Regions from separate parts of the Solibacillus sp. GQ1 genome, predicted to be linked through region 1. Evidence: predicted binding sites of a transcription regulator. Region 1 holds the regulator's gene; the other holds the start of a gene.
The links. The regulator NrdR, encoded in region 1, represses ribonucleotide reductase genes. The targets are predictions, from matches to a motif close to AACACNATATATNGTGTT.
Positions count from the first base shown of each region.

Region 2: the regulator NrdR is predicted to act here: its motif matches at 2,128-2,145, upstream of AC6CH1_RS09990 (vitamin B12-dependent ribonucleotide reductase).

Region 1 covers NZ_JCAXEX010000001.1:2,285,718-2,297,175, forward strand. Annotated here, with positions in the region: gene AC6CH1_RS11680 (manganese catalase) at 1-699, shown strand, start outside; gene AC6CH1_RS11685 (manganese catalase) at 764-1,588, opposite strand; gene thrS (threonine--tRNA ligase) at 1,718-3,649, opposite strand; gene dnaI (primosomal protein DnaI) at 4,195-5,154, opposite strand; gene AC6CH1_RS11700 (DnaD domain protein) at 5,147-7,888, opposite strand; gene nrdR (transcriptional regulator NrdR) at 7,911-8,378, opposite strand; gene AC6CH1_RS11710 (glyceraldehyde-3-phosphate dehydrogenase) at 8,626-9,645, opposite strand; gene coaE (dephospho-CoA kinase) at 9,829-10,425, opposite strand; gene mutM (bifunctional DNA-formamidopyrimidine glycosylase/DNA-(apurinic or apyrimidinic site) lyase) at 10,438-11,310, opposite strand; gene polA (DNA polymerase I) at 11,323-11,458, opposite strand, start outside.
Region 2 covers NZ_JCAXEX010000001.1:1,950,139-1,961,596, forward strand. Annotated here, with positions in the region: gene AC6CH1_RS09990 (vitamin B12-dependent ribonucleotide reductase) at 1-2,057, opposite strand, end outside; gene AC6CH1_RS09995 (lipoate--protein ligase family protein) at 2,321-3,157, opposite strand; gene AC6CH1_RS10000 (rhodanese-like domain-containing protein) at 3,254-3,637, shown strand; gene gcvPB (aminomethyl-transferring glycine dehydrogenase subunit GcvPB) at 3,809-5,290, opposite strand; gene gcvPA (aminomethyl-transferring glycine dehydrogenase subunit GcvPA) at 5,283-6,629, opposite strand; gene gcvT (glycine cleavage system aminomethyltransferase GcvT) at 6,733-7,842, opposite strand; glycine riboswitch at 8,003-8,112, opposite strand; glycine riboswitch at 8,116-8,208, opposite strand; gene AC6CH1_RS10020 (shikimate kinase) at 8,335-8,847, opposite strand; gene comGF (competence type IV pilus minor pilin ComGF) at 9,157-9,612, opposite strand; gene AC6CH1_RS10030 (type II secretion system protein) at 9,609-9,902, opposite strand; gene AC6CH1_RS10035 (prepilin-type N-terminal cleavage/methylation domain-containing protein) at 9,811-10,362, opposite strand; gene comGC (competence type IV pilus major pilin ComGC) at 10,365-10,679, opposite strand; gene comGB (competence type IV pilus assembly protein ComGB) at 10,695-11,458, opposite strand, start outside.

The sequences.
Region 1 (11,458 bases):
TGGAACTGTCGTGGCGAAGAAAAATATAAAGACTTATTAATGGATATCGGTACCGAGGAAATTGGTCACGTTGAAATGCTATGTTCTTTAATTAGTCAATTACTGGACGGTGCATCACCGGATGACCAGCAGAAAATTGCACAAGACCCAATGATGAATTCAATTATGGGCGGCATTAATCCGCAGCATTTAATTGTTAGTGGTCTAGGAGCTACTCCGAAAGACTCTAACGGTGTACCATGGAATGCTGGTTATATTGCAGCGAGTGGTAACCTGCTTGCAGACTTCCGCGCAAACTTAAATGCTGAATCACAAGGCCGTTTACAAGTTGCGCGTTTATACCATATGACAAAAGATGAAGGTGTACGTACTGTATTCAGAAAAATGCTGGCACGCGACCGTTATCACCAATATCAATGGATGGCGGCTATTAAAGAGCTTGAAGAAAAGAAAGGTGTTGTCGTTCCCGCTTCATTCGCACCGGAAGACGAGTTGGAAGCTCAGCCGCATGCCTATGAATTATGGAGCTTATCAGAAGGAACAGCATCTAAAAATGGTCCTTGGGCACAAGGTACAGCACCAGACGGAACTGGGGAATTTGTATTCTTGGATAACCCGGCACCAATGGGACAAGTACCGAACCCGGCCGTACCACCAACAACTTTACACCATGATATCGATGTAGATAAAAAATTATAATCTACAATAAAAACTGTTCTCGACTTGTTTTGAATTACATACAATTCGAGGACAGTTTTTTGTTTTACATCATATTAGGAGGGGTGTCGAATATAGTTGGCGGTGCTGGCCGTAAAACAGGAGCCGGCGCAAAAGGTTGCGGGTGTTCCACATAATTAAATACACCTTCCCCGTCCATACTCGGCCCGTGCGCCCAACGTCCGTGCGCACTTTCATTTCCACGGGAGAAGTTAAATAATGTATAGGCTACTTCTCGTCTTTCAAGCTCTTTAGGGAAAGTACTTGGCACGACAATATTTTCCTGTGCCTCTAATTCTTTAATCGCTGCAACCCACTGATTTTGATGCATTGTATCTCTTGCAAGCAACCATGAAAACATATCACGTACCCCTGGATCATCCGTTTCATAATAAAGACGCGCTACCTGTAGACGTCCTTGTGATTCGGCATTCAGATTCGCACGGAAATCCGCCAGTAAGTTGCCGCTTGCTGCAATATACCCGGCATTCCATGGCACACCATTGGAATCCTTCGGTGCAGCCCCTAGACCACTAACGATTATATGTTGCGGATTACTGCCTCCTAAAATTGCCGCTATCAGCGGGTCCTTTGCAGCCTCATCTAATATTATCGGTTCTACCCCATCCAACAATCTCGCAATCATTGTTGAAATCATTTCTATATGAGCAAGCTCTTCCGTGCCTGTATCCATCAGTAGGTCACGGTATTTTTCATTGCCCCTCGTATTCCAGCCTTGAAATAAATATTGAAGTGCTACCGACATTTCTCCAAATTGACCTCCGAGAATTTCTTGCATTTTCCGTGCCATAACCGGATCCGGTTTACACGGCTTGGCTTCATACTGCAGCTCCTTTATATGATAAAACATTTATTCACTCCTTTTATATTTCCTACTATATGCATTTACCTAAAAAATGCTTTTAAAAATATAAAAATCGTAGCTTTCATTTAAAAAACCAAAAAGGCGTCCCACAAAGTGCGGGACGCCTTCTTCTTCTTATTTCTTCACTTCTGCTGTAATGTCTGCAAGGAACTGTTCAAAGCTGATTGTTTCTGAATCCTTTGAACCGTAACGGCGGATATTTACCGCATTTTCTGCAACTTCTTTATCTCCAAGTACAAGCATGTACGGGATTTTTTGCATTTGTGCTTCACGGATTTTATAACCTAGTTTTTCTTCGCGGTCATCCATTTCCACACGGATACCAGCTGCAGCTAATTTTTCTTGTACTTCGCGTGCATAATCATAGTGCACTGCATTTGATACAGGAATAATTGTTGCTTGCACCGGTGCCAACCAAGTCGGGAATGCCCCTTTATATTCTTCAATCAAGAATGCTACGAAACGTTCCATTGTCGATACAACACCACGGTGGATAACAACTGGGCGTTGAGGCTGACCGTCTTCACCAATGTAAGAAAGGTCAAAGCGTTGTGGCAATAAGAAGTCAAGTTGTGCAGTCGATAATGTTTCTTCTTTACCAATTGCTGTTTTTACTTGAACGTCTAGCTTCGGACCATAGAATGCTGCTTCATCTTCTGCGATGAAGTAATCATAACCAAGCTCATCCATTGCTTCTTTTAACATCGCTTGTGCAGTTTCCCACATTTGATCGTCATCAAAGTATTTCTCAGTGTTATTCGGGTCACGGTAAGAAAGGCGGAATGAGAAATCTTTAAGATCAAAGTCTTTATATACTTCTAAAATCAATTCCACTACTTTTTTGAATTCTGCTTTAATTTGATCCGGACGTACGAAAATGTGCGCATCATTTAAAGTCATTCCGCGTACTCGTTGCAGACCAGATACGGCACCACTCATTTCATATCGGTGCATTGTGCCAAGTTCTGCGATACGGATTGGTAAGTGACGGTAAGAGTGCAGACCGTTTTTGAATACCATCATATGGTGAGGACAGTTCATTGGACGTAAAACAAGTGTTTCATTGTCCATTTCCATTGGCGGGAACATGCCATCTTGATAGTGCTCCCAGTGTCCTGATGTTTCGTATAATTTTTTCGAGCCAAGTACTGGTGTATAAACGTGTTTGTAACCTAAAGATAATTCTTTATCAACAATATAGCGTTCAATAGTACGGCGGATTGTTGCACCGTTTGGTAACCAAAGTGGTAAACCTTGACCAACTGTTTGGCTAGTCATGAATAAATCCAATTCTTTACCGATTTTACGGTGGTCACGTTCTTTTGCTTCTTCAAGCATTTGAAGGTGGTGCTTCAACTCGTCTTTAGTGAAGAATGCAGTACCGTAAATACGTTGCAGCATTTTGTTGTCTGAGTTCCCGCGCCAGTAAGCACCAGCTAATGATAATAGTTTGAACTCTTTTAACTTGCCTGTAGATGGTACGTGTACACCACGGCAAAGATCAAAGAAATCGCCTTGGTAGTAAATTGATACTTGATCATCTGCTGGAATTGCTTCAAGTAGTTCTAATTTATACTCGTCGCCAACTTCCTCGTAAATTTTTTGTGCTTCATCACGAGAAACGTTTTTACGCTCAATTTCGATGTTTTCGGAAATAATTTTTTTCATTTCTTTTTCAATTGCCGGTAAATCTTCTGCAGTGATTGGTGTTGGTGAATCGATGTCATAGTAGAAGCCTGAATCGATAACTGGACCGATACCTAATTTTGCATCCGGGTATAGACGTTTTACTGCCTGTGCTGTTAAGTGGGCAGTAGAGTGACGAAGAATTTCTAATGCTTCGTCTGATTTAATTGTAATGATTTCGATTGCACCATCTTGCTCGATTCCTGTTTTTGCATCGATTAATGTGCCGTTGATTTTACCTGCTAATGTTGATTTTTTTAGACCTGGGCTGATTGAGCCTGCAACGTCCAATGTAGATGTTCCCTTGGCAAATTCCTTTACTGCGCCATCCGGGAATGTTAATTTGATCATTTCTGACATGTTGTTGTCCTCCTTATAAGGTTTTTATTTAATTGAGAGTAGCAAAGTGTCGTCATCCTAATCCGTTGATTTCCGTTTCGGGGCGGACGCTTTCCGCGGGCGTGGCCTTACACGAGCGTCTCAGGCGTCACGCTATTCCCGCTGGAGTCGCCGCCCTACAATCAACTAATCTATAGCTATAAATTAATTTGCTCCCAATATTTTTTATCAGCCAAAATATATTAAGGCAAAATAAAAAGCACCGTCCCAACAAAGGGACGATGCTGTATGCTCGTGGTGCCACCCTTCTTCCTTCTTCGTTAAAACGAATCAGAAGCTCTCGGTCAGTTAACGTACTGAGAAACGATGACGGATTGGCCCCGTCACTGCTCCAAGGTAGTAAAGTATAACGCTTGTGCTAGGAAGCTTGCAGCCGTGTCTTCCCTCTCTAAAAGCCAGTTCGTTAAACTTGTTGTCCTCTTCAATGCATTTATTGTTTATTTACGTACAAAGTATACGCTCGATTTTGCAGAAATGCAATATTGAAAATTAAAACTTTCAATAATTTATTTTCTGCGGTTTGTTCCTGTAATTTCAAGCGGTGTCGTTAATGCTTGTACTCGCTGTAAAATACGGCCCGATTTCATTTCATCGATTGCCCCATGTTCAGTTACGGACCATTGTTCTTCCAGCTGTTTGTAATTAAAGTTTGAAGAGATGAATGTCGGCAATTTTTCCGCCATACGATAATGAAGGATTGAACCGATAATTTCATCTCTTGTCCATGTTGAAATCGGCTCTGAACCTACATCATCGAGCATTAATACCGGCACTTTTTTTACAAAATCAATTTTCTGCTCAATCGATCCTTCTGTTACCGACGACTTTAATTCACGGATGAATTCCGGCATATATACTAATAAAGTTTGAATACGTTCTTTCGACAAAGCATTAGCGATGGCGCCTAAAATATAGGTTTTCCCAACACCAAATGTGCCGTATAAATACAGCCCTTTTGCAGGAAGCTCTTTCGTTTCACGATATTGTTTCCTGAATTCAACCATAAACTGTGTCGCAGCCATGCGGGAATTATCATTCATATCCATTTCATTAAAATCTGCCTTCAGAACATCTTTCGGCATATACATCGTCTTCATCATTGAAGCTAGTTCACGCTGATCATCTTCTTTAAGCATTTGTTCGCACTTGCGGTAGATAATATTAATCTGACCATTCGAAAGCATTAACTGCGGAACATGACCTTTATAGAAATTTTGACACTGCGATGTAGAACCGGCCCCACAGCAAGTGTGCTTTTGCTCTACAAATTCAAAAAGAGTCGTCATTCCATATTGAATAACAGCCGAGTTTTCCGTCATATTATGGTCATTCATAAACTGTATTACGCTTGGATGTGAAAGGACCCGGGTTTTTAATTCATTATATTTTTGCTCAAATGATGGGATATTTATTTTATTGAGCGAATCTTTTATTGGTTCGATAGTACTCACCTGCTTTTTAATCACTATTTAATTGCTCTAATAATTTTTTGCGCTGCTCTTCAAAATCAATTTGGTTTTGAGTATTGTTGGAATTAGCTTGTTGTACTGGTTCCTGATCTTTTTCTTTAAACCAATCCGGAACTACGCCAACTTTTCTCGCCCCGCGCTGTTTGTTTTTCTTATCTTGCATTTCAGTATAAATCTTCGCTTGATTAATTGTCTGAATTTTGTTGTTTCGCCATGTATTTGCGACACTGTTAATATATTTTTCAGGCAATGCACCTTCTGTTTTTTCCATTACATACTCTAACATGTAATTGACGACAGCCGGGATCATCTTATAATGCAGGATCAATTTTTCCGCTGTTGCAACAACATACGCAAACGGCTCATGACCATCGTTTAACTCTTTTGTAAATGCATATGGCGTCTGTTTTTCATAGCGGGCCAATTCGGGTGTAAACACATAATCCCCTGGATAGTATTTCAGTAAATCCTGCTCGGTAATTTTCACGTCTACTTTATTTTCTTTATAATTCGATTCAATGTAAGCAAGTGCATCTTTAGCCAATAAGATGTTTTTCAACTGCATATTCAATGCAAGTGTCTGAATTTGATTACGTCCAAAACGGCTCGTTTTATTCGTTAATATAAATTCAAGAATGGCATTGACAACTCCGACTTTAATGCCATGTTTTAATACAAGATCATCCACTTGCTTCACTAACATTTCAACCGGTTCTTTACCGTTAAGTAAATTTCTCATGAAATCATATGGCAATGTTTCGTCGAAAGCCGGAATCCATTTTGACATATCTTTTACGGTAACTTTAAATGCGAGCGGTGTATCCATCGTAATTTTAGATGCCTTCAACTGAGATCCATCGCTTTCTTCTACAATACGAAGAGCTTCTAAAGCGTTTGCCGGAGGGTTTAACATCCAGTTTCCGGCGATAGACTGCACAAAGTTTTTCGTTAGTTTCCCATTGCTCTCATTATAGGCATATTCCATCAGCACATTGACTGCACCTACCGAGAGGCCTTGCTGCAATACGAGTTCCTCGGCTAAATCAACAATAAATTTCACCGGTTTTTTCCCTTTATACAGTGATTTCAGGAAATAATAAGGTACCGTTTTATCATAGTGAATCGACTGGTCATCAACCGTTAAATAATCTTCTGTAACTTTAATAAGATTGCGTTCATTTCGCTTTTCAATATAGTCTAATGCTTGTTCGGCCGTTTTAATTTGATTGTACCGGATTTCAGAGGCCAATGCTTCTACAAATGATTCCGGCAAGTTGCCTTTTGTCGAATCCCACACATGACGAATGATGACGTTTGCCACTTCTATCGGGATATCATAAGAACTGTAAAGCGATTCTGCTATTTTTACATGCCCTGAAAATGGTTCTTCACCATGAGTCAAAATCAGCAAATACTGATAAGGTGTAGAATTTTTAAAATCAACGAGCGCTGAATCAGGAGAATCGGTTTTCGAGTTATTATTTTCTTCAACTTTATTCAAATCGTTATTCGTAACCGTAATTTGCGATAAGTTTTTCGATTTACGATCACGGTAGCTATGTTCAACCTTTGCAATTTCCATTGTATTTTCAGCGGTTTTTGCACCTTTTTTAAGCCAGTTATTCATGACTACCTTCATAAAGTTTTTATTATAATTTAATTCGTCATTCATTGAAATATAATGGATCAAAACATTCAATGTACCGTAAGAAACCCCTTTTCTAAGGAAATAATTAAATTCCATTACAACAGATTCCGGAGGCAAATAACCATTAAATTTTTGGAAAACTTCAATCGGTGAGGTTTTTTCTAAATACTCGATTAAACCTTCTTTATCATTAATATTTTGCTGTGTTTTCGCAGGCGCAGAGTTGATTACTTCCACCGAACGGAAAATGTCCTGTTTTTTAATCAGTTTCGGCTTTGCGACACCTACGTTCAGCTGGTAGTACTCTTCACAGCGTTTTTCAAGCTCTTTTTTCGTAAGTCCTTCATCTGTATCCCATGCCAATAACACTATTCTTTGCATATCCGTCACAGAGAAATTATACATAAACGCTAATTTAGCAATGGCAATCTTAATATCCAGTGTAAATAATTTACTTGGGATTAAGTTTTGGCTCATACCCATCATGAAGCTTTTAAAATCAAATAAGTCATACTCAAACGGGTACGACATTTTTGAACGTTCATTTACCGAACCTGTATTTTCCTGCATGACTTGCTTTAGCTCAGTTTCTGTTATTGCAACAAATGCATCATTAAAGCTGCATGTGACATCTTTATAGCCATGTAAGGAAATATCATGTTTCGATAAGTTATTTCGTAATGATTCATACTGTTCGCGCCCGATTTTCCGTAAAAGCGCTACAGAAAGAATCGAATCGTCAAAGAAGTCATGGCCAGTCAATGGCGGATATAAAATATACTTCATCGATTTATATGAATCCATCATCTTCTCAAATGACTTCACTAAACCAATTGCTTCTAATACGATTCTTGCTTGCAGTAGTTGCTTCGGTTTAAAACTTAATGAATCGAGCAGGTTGCTATGAAAACAAGTTGCCTTTTCGTGTTGTTGTGTTTCAACCCATAACTTTAAATATAGTGCCGTAGCTTCAACACCGATAATCGGCTGATAGCATAATTGCAATGCAAGCTGATGCTCACTAGTGATAGTTTGAGGGCAATGAATTTCACAATGGTCATATGGATTTAGCTGATTCATCATTACCATTTATCCCTCCTAACACTTATTTGTCATTTGACTGACGGGTCATAATTTCTTTCAGTTCCTCGATAAATACAGTAATATCTTTAAATTGGCGATAAACAGATGCGAAGCGTACATAGGCAACTTCATCGATTTTCGCAAGTCGGTCCATTACCATCTCCCCGACATCTTCCGAACGTACTTCAGCATTGCCTAATCGGCGCAATTCTTTTTCAATCGATAAAACAATCTCTTCTAATTGATCTAATGCAACCGGGCGTTTTTCACATGCGCGTATTAGACCACGCAATACTTTTTCACGGCTAAACTCCTCGCGTGAACCATCCTTTTTCACAACGATTAACGGTGTTTCTTCAATTTTTTCAAATGTCGTAAAGCGAAAGGCACATGATTCACATTCACGACGTCTGCGAATTTCTTTATTATCATCAACAGGTCTTGAGTCTACAACGCGTGTCCCATTGTATTGACAAGCTGGACATCTCATATAATAATTTCTCCTAAAAGTTAGTTTAATTCTATTATAACAAAAACAACGCGCTTGAAATAGTGCTTCACGCGCGTTGAAATTTTCCAATGGAAAGTCATTCAATTATATAGTGCATTGTTGCTTCACACAATAGAAAAAGCCTTTTGCAAAAATGATTTACTTTCTGCAAAAGGTTCTTTCTGTGTTATTAGGTCGCGTATTTATGCCTTTTTAAAGTGTTTAATCACACTAATAAAGCAATAAATTATGCATTTACTGTTGCTAATTCATTTGCAATTTTCTTTGTTAAGTCTACTACGCGAGCAGAGTAACCCCACTCATTATCATACCAAGCGATGACTTTTACTTTACGGTCACCTAATACAATTGTAGTTAAACCGTCTACAGTAGATGAGTATGTTGTTGTATTGTAGTCAGAAGATACTAATGGCTCCATAGAGAAGTTTAAAATACCGTTCATTTTGCCTTCAGCTGCCTCTTTAAATGCTGCATTTACTTCTTCTACTGTTACGTCTTTTTCTACATCTACAACTAAATCAACTAAAGAAACGTTTGGTGTTGGCACACGTAATGCCATACCGTGGATTTTCCCATCCAATTCCGGTAATACAAGACGCAATGCTTTTGCTGCACCAGTTGAAGTCGGGATAATAGATGATCCGCAGTTACGCGCACGACGTAAATCTTTGTGTGGGTTATCGATGTTGTTTTGATCGTTTGTATAAGCGTGAACTGTTGTCATTAAACCGTTTACAATACCGAACTCATCGTTTAATACTTTTGCTACAGGAGCTAAACAGTTTGTCGTACAAGATGCATTTGAAATGACATCATGCTTTGATAAATCCAATTTATCGTCATTTACACCTAAAACAACGGTAATATCTTCATTTTTACCAGGAGCAGTTAAAATAACTTTTTTCGCGCCAGCTTCAATATGTTTTGCTGCTTTTTCACGTTCATTGAATTTACCAGTAGCTTCGATTACGATATCTACACCCATTTGAGCCCATGGTAATTTTAATGGATCACGTTCACTAACTAATTCAACACGTTTGCCGTTTACAATTAAAGCACCTTCGACTGCTTCTACAGTTCCCGGGAAAACACCATGATTTGTGTCATACTTAATTAAATGTGCTAACGTTTCAGATGGATAGCTTGCGTTCACTGCTACGATATTCACGTCACCACGCATCATTGCTTGTCGGAACACCATACGACCAATGCGGCCAAAACCATTAATTGCAATAGAAACTGTCATATTATTTAAATCCTCCTAAAAGTACGATTCATTCGTTTTATTTATTCGTTGATTAGTATAACACATATTATAAAAAGTTGAACATATTTAATCCGCTTAATTAAATTTGTTATTTTCAGATAATACATACCCTCAAAATAAAAACCTCAACCAACTTTTAATAAAATTAGTTGAGGTTTTATTTTACTTCAGGACGTTCCACTCATACAAAATATTTTGAAGCTGAATTGCTGTATCTTCCAGCGTGCCATTATTATGAATAACTGCATCAGCTAACTGTTCCTTTTCTTTGACCGGAATCTGTGTCGCTATACGGGCATTTGCTTCTTCTTCCGTAAAGCCATTTCGTTCCATTAAGCGCTGTAGCTGCACTTCTTTATTTACAGAAACTACAATAATTTTTTCTACGAAATGTTCCAGCTTACTTTCGAATAGCAGCGGAATATCCATGAAAACATTTTTTTCACCAAACGAGATAAATTCATCACGCTGACGCAGCATTTCTTCACGAATAGCCGGATGTATGATGCCATTTAAAGTTTGCCGCATTTCCTCATTATGAAAAATAATACTTCCCACTTTTACACGATCCATTGAACCATCTTGTGCAATGACTTCCGGTCCAAATGCTTCTGCAATTTTTTTCAATGTCGGCGTACCAGGCTCGACTACTTGTCGTGCTACTACATCTGCATCAACAATCGGCAATCCGTATGACTTAATCATTTTTGCAACTGTGCTCTTTCCGCTGGCAATACTACCAGTTAAACCTATAATCACAGCAATTCCCCTTTACTTTTGACATTGCGGACAATATGTTGATGTTCTACCCGCGATAACGAGAGATTCTGTATTTGTTTCACATACAACACATTGCTTTTTCCCATACATTTTCAGTCGATGCTGCATTGTTCCTGCACCACCATTAATACTCCGGTAGTCTGAAATTGTCGATCCGCCCGAATCAATGCTTTCCTGCAATACGTCACAAATTACATGAAAGAGTTTTGTCTTTTGCTCACGACTTAACTCACCCGTTGTTTTCCCCGGATGAATAAGCATTTTGAACAATGCTTCGGTGGCATAAATATTGCCGCAACCCGAAATCACCTGACCATCCATGATGACCTCTTTAATCGGTTTTTTTGCGAATTTGGATTTTTCACTTTGCATGAGGAAAAAATCACAGGCGATTTCATCAAAAGGCTCCGGTGCCATTTTTAACAATGGCGGATGATCGGCGATTTCTTTAATAAAGCGCAATTCACCAAAACGGCGGATATCAGCATAGACAAGCAATTCTCCGCTTGCCAATGTAAATATCGCATGGATATGCTTACGGAATTTTCCTTCCGTTATCTCCACCACATCATTCACAACAAACCATGCGCCACTCATCCCTAAATGATTCACTAAAATAAAACGTTCATCATTTTTCTTTAGATGAAAGAATATATATTTTGATCTGCGCTCCAATTTCTCGATTGTCATATCGCGTACTAATAATTCAAATTGAGAAGGCTTTGCGTTTTTTACAATCGCCTGTTTACCTGCCTCATGCGATGTATAAACGACATCCGATAAAGAGACAGATTCAATCGTCTTCCCTTCTACGATTGGCCGTAAATCACGTACGACCCCTTCTACTTCTGGTAATTCTGGCATAAATGGTACTCCTTATTTCGCATCGTACCATGTAGGACCATATGAAAATTCAACCTTTAACGGCACATTTAACTTAATTGCATTTTCCATAACTTCAGGTACGATACGTTCTAAAATTTCAACTTCTTCTTTTGGTGCTTCAAAAATC
Region 2 (11,458 bases), 340 kb from region 1:
ACAATTTCAGCTTTTACTTCAATAAACTTCCCAAGACGACCTGAACGGTAGTAAGTGAAGCTGAAGTAAGGTTCAAGCCCTGTTGCAACTCCGACCATTGTACCTGTAGATCCCGTAGGTGCAACCGTCAATAAATGCGAGTTACGAATACCGTTTGCCACAATATTTTCGCGAATATGCTGCGGCATTTTTTTCATGAAGCCTGTGTTAATGAATGCTTCACGTAAACGTGCTGTTTCAGCTTCTGTTTGTCCTTCAAGGAACGGGAAGCTGCCGCGCTCTGTTGCCAGTTCAACCGACTCTTCATACGCTGCAACCGCAATCGTTTTGAAGATTTCATCAACTAGTGTATTGCCCTCTTCAGAACCGTACTCTTTCTCACAGTAAATCAACAAATCGGCAAGACCCATTACACCAAGACCAACTCGGCGTTCACCTAGTGCCTGCTTTTTGTTTTCTTCCAGGAAGTACGGTGTTGCATCAATTACATTATCCTGCATACGTACGCCAACTTTTACCGTTTTGCGTAACGCATCAAAATCAACTGTTTTCGTTTCTTTGTTTGCAAACTTCGCCAAGTTAACAGCAGCCAAGTTACAAACAGAATATGGTGCGAGTGGTTGTTCTCCGCACGGATTTGTCGCAACAACTTTCTGACCGTACGCTTTTGCGTTTGTCATGTCGTTTGCGTTATCAATGAAGAAGATACCAGGTTCTGCCGCATATGTTGCGCAGACATTGATTAAATTCCAAAGTTCTTTTGCTTTGATTGTACGATACGTACGAACTGGATAACCAAGTTTCTCCCATTCGCGAACATCGCCAACTTCATGCCACTTTTCGTTGTAATCCAGCATTTGTGCCGGAGTATAGTTTTCTACATCCGGGAAGCGTAATTCGAAGTCCTGATCGTTTTCTACAGCATCCATAAACTCTTTCGTTAATGTAACCGAGATGTTCGCACCTGTCAGGAAATCCGGATTATGGACTGAATACGTTCCACCATCGCGTAGCTTCGTTTCAGCGTCACGAATAATCGCTTCGTTAAATCCGCCGAAACCTTCAATATTTTTATAGTTCACAATACCTTGATACATCGCATCTTCCTGCTGTGTTAAAGGCTTGAATCTTAATTTTTCTTTTGCTAGACGAATAATTGATTCATCTGCTGTATTCTCGATCAGATAACGCAGAATACGCGGATTTTGCATTTTGGAAATGATAAACTCCACAATATCCGGATGCCAATCTGCCAGCATAATCATTTGAGCGCCGCGTCTCGATCCACCTTGCTCAACAAGATGTGTCAGCTTGGCAATATCATCAAGCCAGCTTACTGATCCGCTAGATTTACCGTTTACACCGCGCGCCAATGTGTTACGCGGGCGAAGTGTCGAACCGTTCGTACCAACACCACCACCACGGCTCATAATTTCCATTACTTGCTTGCGGTGATCACTGATGCCTTCACGGGAATCGGCTACAAATGGCATTACATAACAGTTGAAGAATGTTACTTCTGTTTCTGAACCTGCCCCGTAAATTACTCGTCCTGCAGGGATAAAGTTCATCGACACAAGCTCTTCGTAAAACTTTCCGAACCATTCTTTGCGCTTTTCTTCTGTTTTCTCAACTGAAGCTAAACCTGTTGCATTACGTTTTGCAATTTGCTCATAAAAAATTTCGAGCGGCTTTTCAATAATATCCAATGAGCGTTCAATAATACCCGTCTCTTGTTCTTCGCCTTCCAATACATGACGGTAATCTTCATCAATTTTAATAAGAGCGGTATTCTTTTCCGGATTAATCGAATGAATAATGCCAAGTCCACGTGCCGGGAATTTCGGATCTTGTTTCACTGTCAAAACAACAAAATCCCCTGTTTTTAATGTTTTCTTTTCCGTATCTTTAAAAGAATAACGGTCAATCATAACAAGACGTGATACACCTTTATGCGTAATATGCATGTCCGGTGTAATCGGGTGCACTTGAGGAAATTGCTCAATATCTTGATTTAACTGATTGACTTGGATGGATTGCTCTAAAACACTTGCCACCGCGTAAGCCCCCCTTTGGACGATTTAATAATTTTAAGTTTCCCTTCACGAATGTAAACTAAACACATTTTATACCATATATTGTGCTAATTTCTTAAATATCATTCTATATGTTGGGTTATATAATTACACTTAAAAAAGATTACAATAAATCTTTTTTTCAAACAAGGGGTTGATTTTTTTTTCTTTTTGTTAAATCCATCTATATCAACGTTTCGGGTATAAAAATTTTTTTACAAAAAATAAAAACACACGTTCGCAATCTATTTTTTGAAATTCCATTCATCTGTTAAATATTTATTTTCCATCAATTGTTCTACATATTGGGTTTGCTGCTCTGTTAATTCATAAGGAATTAGTTCTATATCCAAAGCTACTTCAAACCCTTTAGAAAACGCGTCAACACATTGATCGATTGTAAATGGTGTGTCGACAAACTGATTCATCGCAACTGCTTTTTCTGGCAACTTTTTTCGCATTCTTTCTTTTGCTTCAGCTGTAGCAAAATTAAATACCGATAACAGCAGTTCTTCATTCAGATCAAGTAAAATAGCGCCATGCTGCAAAATTACACCTTTTTGACGTGTTTGCGCACTGCCGGCTACTTTTTTCCCTTCAACAACTAGCTCATACCAGCTTGGCGCATCAAAACATACCGCGCTTTTCGGTTTCTTCAGATCATCCAGTTGTTCCTTCGTCTCCGGCACACTAAAATAAGCATCCAGTCCTAAAAGGCGGAACCCTTGTAAAATTCCTTCGCTAATGACACGATATGCCTCTGTAACGGTTTCCGGCATATTTGGGTAGCTCTCTGTCACTATCACTGAATATGTAAGCTCCTGGTCATGTAAAACGGCACGTCCGCCTGTAGGTCTACGGATGAAACCTAAGTTTTGCTTTTTTACAGCTTCTAAATTAATATCTTTATGTACTTGCTGGAAATAACCGATTGATAATGTTGCAGGGTTCCACTCGTAAAAACGAATAACCGGCGGAATTTCCCCTTGGCTATGCCAATCAAGCAACGCTTCATCCAGTGCCATATTATAGGCTGGGCTGCATGGGCCCGAATTTATAAAATACCATTGTTTTTTCACAATTTCTCGCCTCCACTAATTCATTTTAACAAACTCGCTCGACTAACTCTAGTTCATCTCTTATAATAGATAGTACAGATAGAAAGGGGCAATATCGCAGTGACAATTTTATATACGATACTAGTAATTTTAGTAGTAATCGTTGCTTACGTAGTAATCAACTCTATGCGCTTAAAAAAATCCGTAACAAATTTAACACAGGAGCAATTTATTGAAGGCTACCGTAAAGCACAATTAATCGATTTACGCGAACCTAAAGAATTTGAAGCGGGACACATTTTAGGTGCTCGAAACATTCCGATGACGCAACTTAATACACGTCATAAAGAAATCCGTCCGGATCTGCCTGTATACCTTTACTGCCAAAACTCTGGTCGTAGTGCACGAGCAGCGCTGACATTAAAGAAAAAAGGCTATAGCCAACTGTTCCAATTACAAGGCGGTTTCAAAACTTGGACAGGCAAAGTTAAATCGAAAAACTAATTCTAAAAGTTCTCTACATTGTAGAGGGCTTTTTAATTTTCATTCACCGGCCCTACGAATCGAAATTGTCTGATTATCAGTAGTTTCTACCATTATATAGTCACACGTAAGAAGTCTAACTTTTCTCATAGAAAAAAGGTCAGAAAACAGCTCTGACCTTTTTGTCACAATTTATGAAATTGTTACTTCTTCTTTTTTTGTATAACGTAATACAGGTGTACGTGCAGCACGTGTTTCATCTAAGCGGCTGATTACCGTAGTATGTGGTGCTTCTTGTACGATCGTTGGGTTATCGATTGTTTCTTGAGCAATTTGAATCATTGCATCACAGAATGCATCCAATGTTTCTTTTGATTCTGTTTCTGTTGGCTCGATCATAATACCCTCTTCCACGTTTAACGGGAAGTATACTGTTGGTGGATGGTAGCCAAAGTCAAGAAGGCGTTTTGCGATATCCAATGTACGAACACCTAATTTTTTCTGACGACGGCCTGATAGCACGAATTCATGCTTACAGTGACGGTCGTATGGTAAATCAAAGTGCTCTTCCAAGCGGCGCATCATATAGTTTGCATTTAATACAGCATATTCTGTTACAGCCTTTAAGCCATCTGGACCCATTGAACGGATATACGTATATGCACGGACATTAATGCCGAAGTTTCCGTAGTAAGGTTTCACACGACCGATTGATTGTGGACGGTTGTAATCGAAGTGGAATGTACCATCTTCTTTTTTCACTAATACTGGTTTAGGCAGGAATGGGATTAAATCTGCTTTTACCCCTACTGGACCTGAACCCGGACCACCGCCACCGTGTGGACCTGTAAATGTTTTGTGTAAGTTTAAGTGAACACAGTCAAAGCCCATGTCGCCAGGACGTGCTTTACTCATAACAGCGTTTAAGTTCGCGCCGTCATAATAAACTTTACCGCCGACACCGTGCACGATTTCAGCCATTTCTAAAATGTTTTCTTCGAATAAGCCTAAAGTGTTCGGGTTTGTCAGCATAAGCGCTGCTGTATCAGGACCGACAACACGGCGTAAATCTTCCAGATCAACTAAGCCGTCTTCACCAGATCTGATTGTAATTGTTTCAAAACCAGCCACTGTAGCAGAAGCCGGGTTTGTACCGTGAGCTGAGTCCGGTACGATTACTTTGTTACGGTGACCTTCACCATTTGCCTCATGGAATGCACGGATCATCATTAATGCTGTCCATTCACCATGTGCGCCTGCTGCCGGTTGTAATGTTACTTCATCCATACCCGTAATTTCCTGAAGTGATGTCTGCAGATCATATAATAATTCCATTGCACCTTGTACTGTCGACTCATCCTGTAATGGGTGAACATGGGCAAAACCAGCGTAACGTGCAACTGTTTCATTGACTTTCGGATTGTACTTCATCGTACATGAACCAAGTGGATAGAACCCTGAATCCACACCATGGTTACGTTTTGAAAGTGCTGTATAGTGACGCATAATATCTAATTCTGCAACTTCCGGCAGTTCAGCCGCTTCTTGACGTACTAACTCTTTCGGCAGAAGTTCTTCTAAATCAAAATCAGGAACATCCAATGGCTCTAAGTTGTAGCCGACACGACCTGGTTTTGTAATTTCGAAAATGAGTGTTTGGTTTTCGTTATGCATTGTAAGCCCCCATTTCTGCAACTAATTGCTCGATTTCTTCTTTTGTACGGATTTCCGTAACAGCAATGAGTGCATGATTTTCTAATTCAGGATAAACACGACCTAAGTCAAAACCGCCGATAATGCCTTTTTCGATTAATGCTTTGTTTAGCTCTGTCACATTATGATTTGTCTTAACGACGATTTCGTTGAAGTGTGCGCCTTGATAAACAACTTCAAAACCAGCTGCTTCAAAGGCATTTTTAGCAAAGCGTGTCTTCACGATATTTTGTTTCGCCATTTCCTGCATACCTTGTTTGCCAAGAGCTGTCATTGCTACTGAAGAAGCAAGTGCAAGTAATGCCTGGTTAGAACAAATATTAGATGTCGCTTTGTCGCGACGGATGTGCTGCTCACGCGCTTGTAATGTTAATACATAACCACGGCGACCCTCTTGGTCTACTGTTTCCCCAACAAGACGGCCAGGTACTTTACGCATTAATTTATTCGTTACCGCGAAATAGCCACAGTGTGGACCACCGAACGCTTCAGCAATTCCGAATACTTGTGCATCCCCAACTGTAATATCTGCGCCTAATTTTCCTGGTGGTGTTAAAACGCCAAGAGCTAACGGGTTCGCAGATACGATAAACAATCCTTTTGCGTCATGTGTAATGTCTGCAAGCGGCTGCAGGTTTTCAACTTGACCAAAGAAGTTCGGATATTGAACGATTACGCCGGCTGTTTGGTCATCGATCAGGCCTTTTAGTGCTTCGATGTCTGTCACACCGTCTTTTGCAGGAATTGTAACGACTTCTATTGATTGTCCTGTAGCATACATTTTCACAACATCTTGATACTCCGGATGTACAGCTCCTGAAACAAGTAACTTTCCGCGACGTGTATGACCTGCAGCAAGCATACCTGCTTCTGCCAATGCCGTACCGCCATCATACATAGAAGAGTTTGCAATATCCATGCCTGTCAGTTCTGCGATCATCGTTTGGAACTCAAAAATCGCTTGAAGTTCACCTTGTGAAATTTCCGGCTGATATGGAGTGTATGCTGTATAGAACTCCGAACGTGAAATAACGTGATCAACAATTACCGGTTTATAGTGGTTGTATACACCTGCACCTAAAAACGATACATTGCTTGCTGTATCTTTATTTTTTGAAGCAAGTTGTGCCAGTTCCTTCATTAAAGCGGCTTCTGACTTGGCAGGTTTAATATTGTAGCTTCCTTGGAAGCGAACTTTCTCAGGAATATCCTCGAAAAGCTCATCAATTGTCGCAACCCCGATACGGTCTAACATTTCTTGTTTATCTTGTTCCGTCATTGGTAAATAACGATGTTTCATTGTTAACCCTCTTTTCAAAAGTTTTATCCCGCATTAACGGGCAGTAAGCTTGGTTCAACTATCAATCTAGGGGATGAAGACCCCCACTGATTGAAGTTTCATTTTATTTTGCACGCTTGTAAAATGGAGTTTCAACAACAACTGCTTTTGCTCTATTTTTTCGTACTTCAATTTCTAATTCAGTTCCAACTTCTGTGAATTTTGCGTCAATTAAAGCTAAGCCGATATTACGCTTTGTCATTGGTGACTGAGTTCCTGTAGTTACAAAACCAATCTCTTCACCATCTTTAAATACTTTATAGCCATGGCGGGGAATACCTTTATCAATCATCTCGATGCCTACAGATTTACGTGTTAGGCCATTTTCTTTTTGGTCAATTAATGCTTGCTGACCGATAAATTGCGGATCCTTTGCCAATTTCACCGCAAAGCCAATTCCCGCTTCCAATGGTGAAATCTCTTTTGAAATCTCTTGGCCATATAATGGTAAGCAAGCTTCAAAGCGAAGTGTATCACGTGCTCCTAAACCGGCCGCTACTACACCTTTGTCTTTTCCTGCTTCCAAAATTTTGTTCCATAAATCGACAATCGCTGCTGGTGTCCCGTAAATTTCAAATCCGTCTTCACCTGTATAGCCAGAGCGAGAAACTAGAACCGAATGACCGCCTACATCCACATTGTCCTGGAATTTAAAATATTTAATTGCCGTTAAATCTGTTGCTGTTAATGTTTGCAGAACTTCCTGAGATAATGGTCCTTGCAATGCGATTTGAGCATAGTCATCTGACACATTTGTCACTTTGACATCCCCTTCGACATGCTGCTGTAACCATTCAAAGTCCTTTTCAATATTCGCTGCATTAACACATAGTAAATAACGGTTATCTTCCAAACGGTATGTCAGTAAATCGTCAACAACACCGCCATCTTCATAACATAGTGCACTGTATTGTGCGCCGCCAACTGCAATTTTAGAAATATCGTTGGAAAGCATCTTTTGTAGATAAACTAGTGCATCCGGACCTTCTACGATAATTTCCCCCATATGGGATACATCAAAAAGTCCTGCACGGTTACGAACCGCATCATGCTCCTCTTTAATCGAAGAAAATTGTACCGGTAATTCCCAGCCGCCAAAATCAACTGTTTTTCCACCATACTTTGCATATTCATCAAAAAGTGGTGTGCGCTTTAGCTTTAATTCATTTGTCATGTTCATTTCCTCCTTTAGTTATGTATGTTCGTTTTGCTTTGTAAGGGGAAACAACATTACACCTATCAAAGTGTAAATCTATCTTTTTATTAGAATCATCAGAATATTAAAAGCCGATTTCTCCACAAAAAAAGACAGACGAATCCCCTTTACCGAGATTCTCTGTCCTTGCACCTGAAAGTTACACCCAAATTTGATCCACTATCACAATTTAGGCTTTCCCCGTTGGTGGCTGTTCGCAACAATAGCTGATTACAGCACTCTCCAGAGTTGCGTCCAATACGAGTCTTTTTGCCTGAGAGATTCATAGCATAGCTATTTGCTCCTTCGGCGACGTGACATCACGTTCTCTCCCCGTACCATCATCCGCGTTAGATTATTTACTTCATGTTATTGCTCTTCTTAGCAATATCCTAACATTGAATATAATGCAAACGCAATCTTTTTTTAATTTTATTCAAAATACGAACATTAAGTACGATTATCCAGTAATCATTCGCCTTTAAGACGTTTTACTTGAAAGCCGATGTACTCAACAATTTGTCTTAACGTTCTCCCGGCTGTCAGTACTTGTATATGGCCAGCTAGTCGATAATTCTTTCTGCGTTGGTGATACAGATTTTCCAATTCTTGCTCCGTTGATGATTGAACAATGGGACGGTTTTTGTCATTCCGAATACGCATATAAATATCTTCAAATTTTGCATCAAGAAAAAATACAAGCCCTGTCTGGCGCATAATTCTCCTGTTTTCTTCATTTACGGCTACCCCACCGCCTGTAGCGATAATGCATGCTTCATCACGAAAGTTCTTTAAAAATTCCGTCTCGATTTTTCGGAAGTGTGCTTCGCCGTATTTCTCGAAAATTTCAGGAATTGTCATACCCTGTTGTCGTACAATTTCATGATCCATATCGTAATACGGCATTTTCAAGAAAAAACTTAAACGTCTTCCAATCGCACTTTTTCCGCACCCCATAAATCCTACTAAATAAATTTTACGCATGCTGTTCACCTTCTTCTATTACGGACTACTTAATCAATTACGCCTCTACCTATTCTTTCGTTTCTATTTTGCTACTTAAACAGAAATATTTTTAGGTCAAACAAAATCGCATTATGCGACATTTTTTCGACTTTGCAAAAAGAAGTCGAACTTTAAGGTAAATTTAGTATATTTATCGTAGCACGAACGTAAATAGATTCCAATGAATTATATACTTTTATTTGCGCAAAATATGCATTTGTATAGAAAACAGCAGCTCCGGAAACTATGAACAATAAAAATACAGCCAGCAAAAATAATGCACCCTTCTCATTTTGGAGGCAATGGTAACACGAGGTCTCTTTCTCGCTTTGTTCCATTTTTCATCACTACCCTCATATTCACATCATTTTCATCCACCGCCAACTCCCATTTCTCAACAAAAGGCAGCATAATTTCATTTCCCCCTTTATTCGACCTTTTACGCAAATGCTGTTCTGATTTATCAAAAACAAACAAACGCTCCTCGGGGTCATTTGATATTTCCAGTTGCAGCATACCAGAGCTGAGCACCCTCCCAGATGCTGAATTCATATTGTATTGATGAAGATCATAAACGAACAATTCCCAGTTCACCTCATCTTTCATCATCTCAAGCTGTTGAAGATCCCGAACCCATATAAGGATAAGCAGGCTTATTGCGGTAAAAAGTACAAACACGGTTAACTGAAACAAGCTTTCCAGTAGTGTAAAACCCCGCTCATTAAATATTTGCCTCAATTTCATACACACAGTTCCTCTTCTTTTTCATTGTTGACATAATGGACACATACTTGGTACCCATCGTAATTCCATTGAAACTGAACCCCGTCAATGTGTTGAACTCCGGCGGATTGTCCAAATCTTTTATATTTCATCGCTCCTATAAAAGCTACTTCTGCAGCATGAGCTTGTACTTTTTGTATAGCTATTTGCTGTTGCATATTAAATGTGAGCGGAATGATTGTCGACGAAAGGAAAAATAAGATGACGACTGCTAACAGTGTTTCTACAAGAGTTAGTCCTTCCTGGCTCATTAAAAACCTCCTTTTCCAAAATCCTGGCTTTGCCGATATTCACAGAGTATTGATGGCTTGTATTCTCAAAATGATACGTTAGCCGTCCAAAGGCCTGGACATTTCCTCTCGTATTAAATAACAGCCGGTTATGCGGAGTGGATAAATACATGTCAATTGGCCGCGCTATTCGCTGGTCGTAAATAATATTAGAAGTAGTCCAATCCATTACTTGTATTCGGTAACAGTTAATAATTTCAAAGCTATGGGACGTTCCGGTCTCAATGGATAACAATTGTGTCATGCGTATTAACATCTCATTTTGATTCATTACCTGTTTTTCTGTATAATCCATTAACGGCTTTTGTGAAAGTGAGAGGATTGTTGAATTGACGACTAAAAAGATAAAGAGAACAATGAGCATTTCCATTAATGTAAAACCTTTTTCATCCGTTAACAGTAATTTTACTTTCTCTTTCATCGTTACGTTTCGCTGTTCCCCGGTCCAATGACTTTACCATCCACTATTTTAATTTCCGTATTATCCGGACATTTTAAGTCCTTTTCTACAATATACCCCTCGTCAATTAAATCCGAGACCGAAGCTGGATATTCATTTTTGTTCAGTTTATATGCTTCGACTTGTCCTTGAAGCATGAGAACATAAGCATTACAACCTTTTTCATCGATTGATGCGAAGTGTTTTGAAACGTTGGGAATTGTAACCAATATTAAAATGGAGATGATTAATAAAACAACAAGCATCTCTACTAACGTAAATCCTTTTTCATTTTTCATCTGATCCACCTCTTCTTATATAAAATCAATGACATCATACATCGGAATTAAAATACTTAAATATGCAGCAATTACGCAAATGGCAATGATCACAAATAGCAGCGGCTGAATTATCGCCAAGATTTGTTCAATTACTTTCTGAAGCTTTTCATCCAAAAGCTCGCAATATAAAATAAGCTCCCGTCCTAACAAGCCGCTCGCCTCACCGTGGGCAATAAAATGTTCAAATTTCGGATAAAAGTAGCCGACGATTTCAACTGCACGCTCCAATGAATCGCCAATAAGAATGCGTTCTTGGAGTATACCTGCAATATACGCAATGTGCTTTTGGTGATGTTGGGATTTTAAATGATCGAATGCTTTTTGGAGCGAGAAGCCCGCTAATAATAGATTGCCTAAATGGCGGGCAAATTGTCTCGTCAGAAATAGGCGCCAAAAAAGACCGATTAACGGGAGCCTAAACAGTAGATGGAGCTGCAAATCAATTCGTTTCTTACGGATTTGATAAATAAAAAGGGAGAGGACAATACCGAGAGCAATACCAACTGCAACAATATAGTCTGGCATATGGAGGAAAAACTTCGACCACTGAATGCTGGCGGACGATTCACTTTGGACGCGGGATGTAATAACTGAAGACATATTCGGCAGAAAATACGTTCGAAAGGCTAAAAACAGTATTATTAAAAATGTAAATAAAATGAGCGGATACGACATCACTTTTATTAGTTTCATTTTCGCCTGCTGTTGAAAAACGAGCTGCTTTGCGACAAGACCAA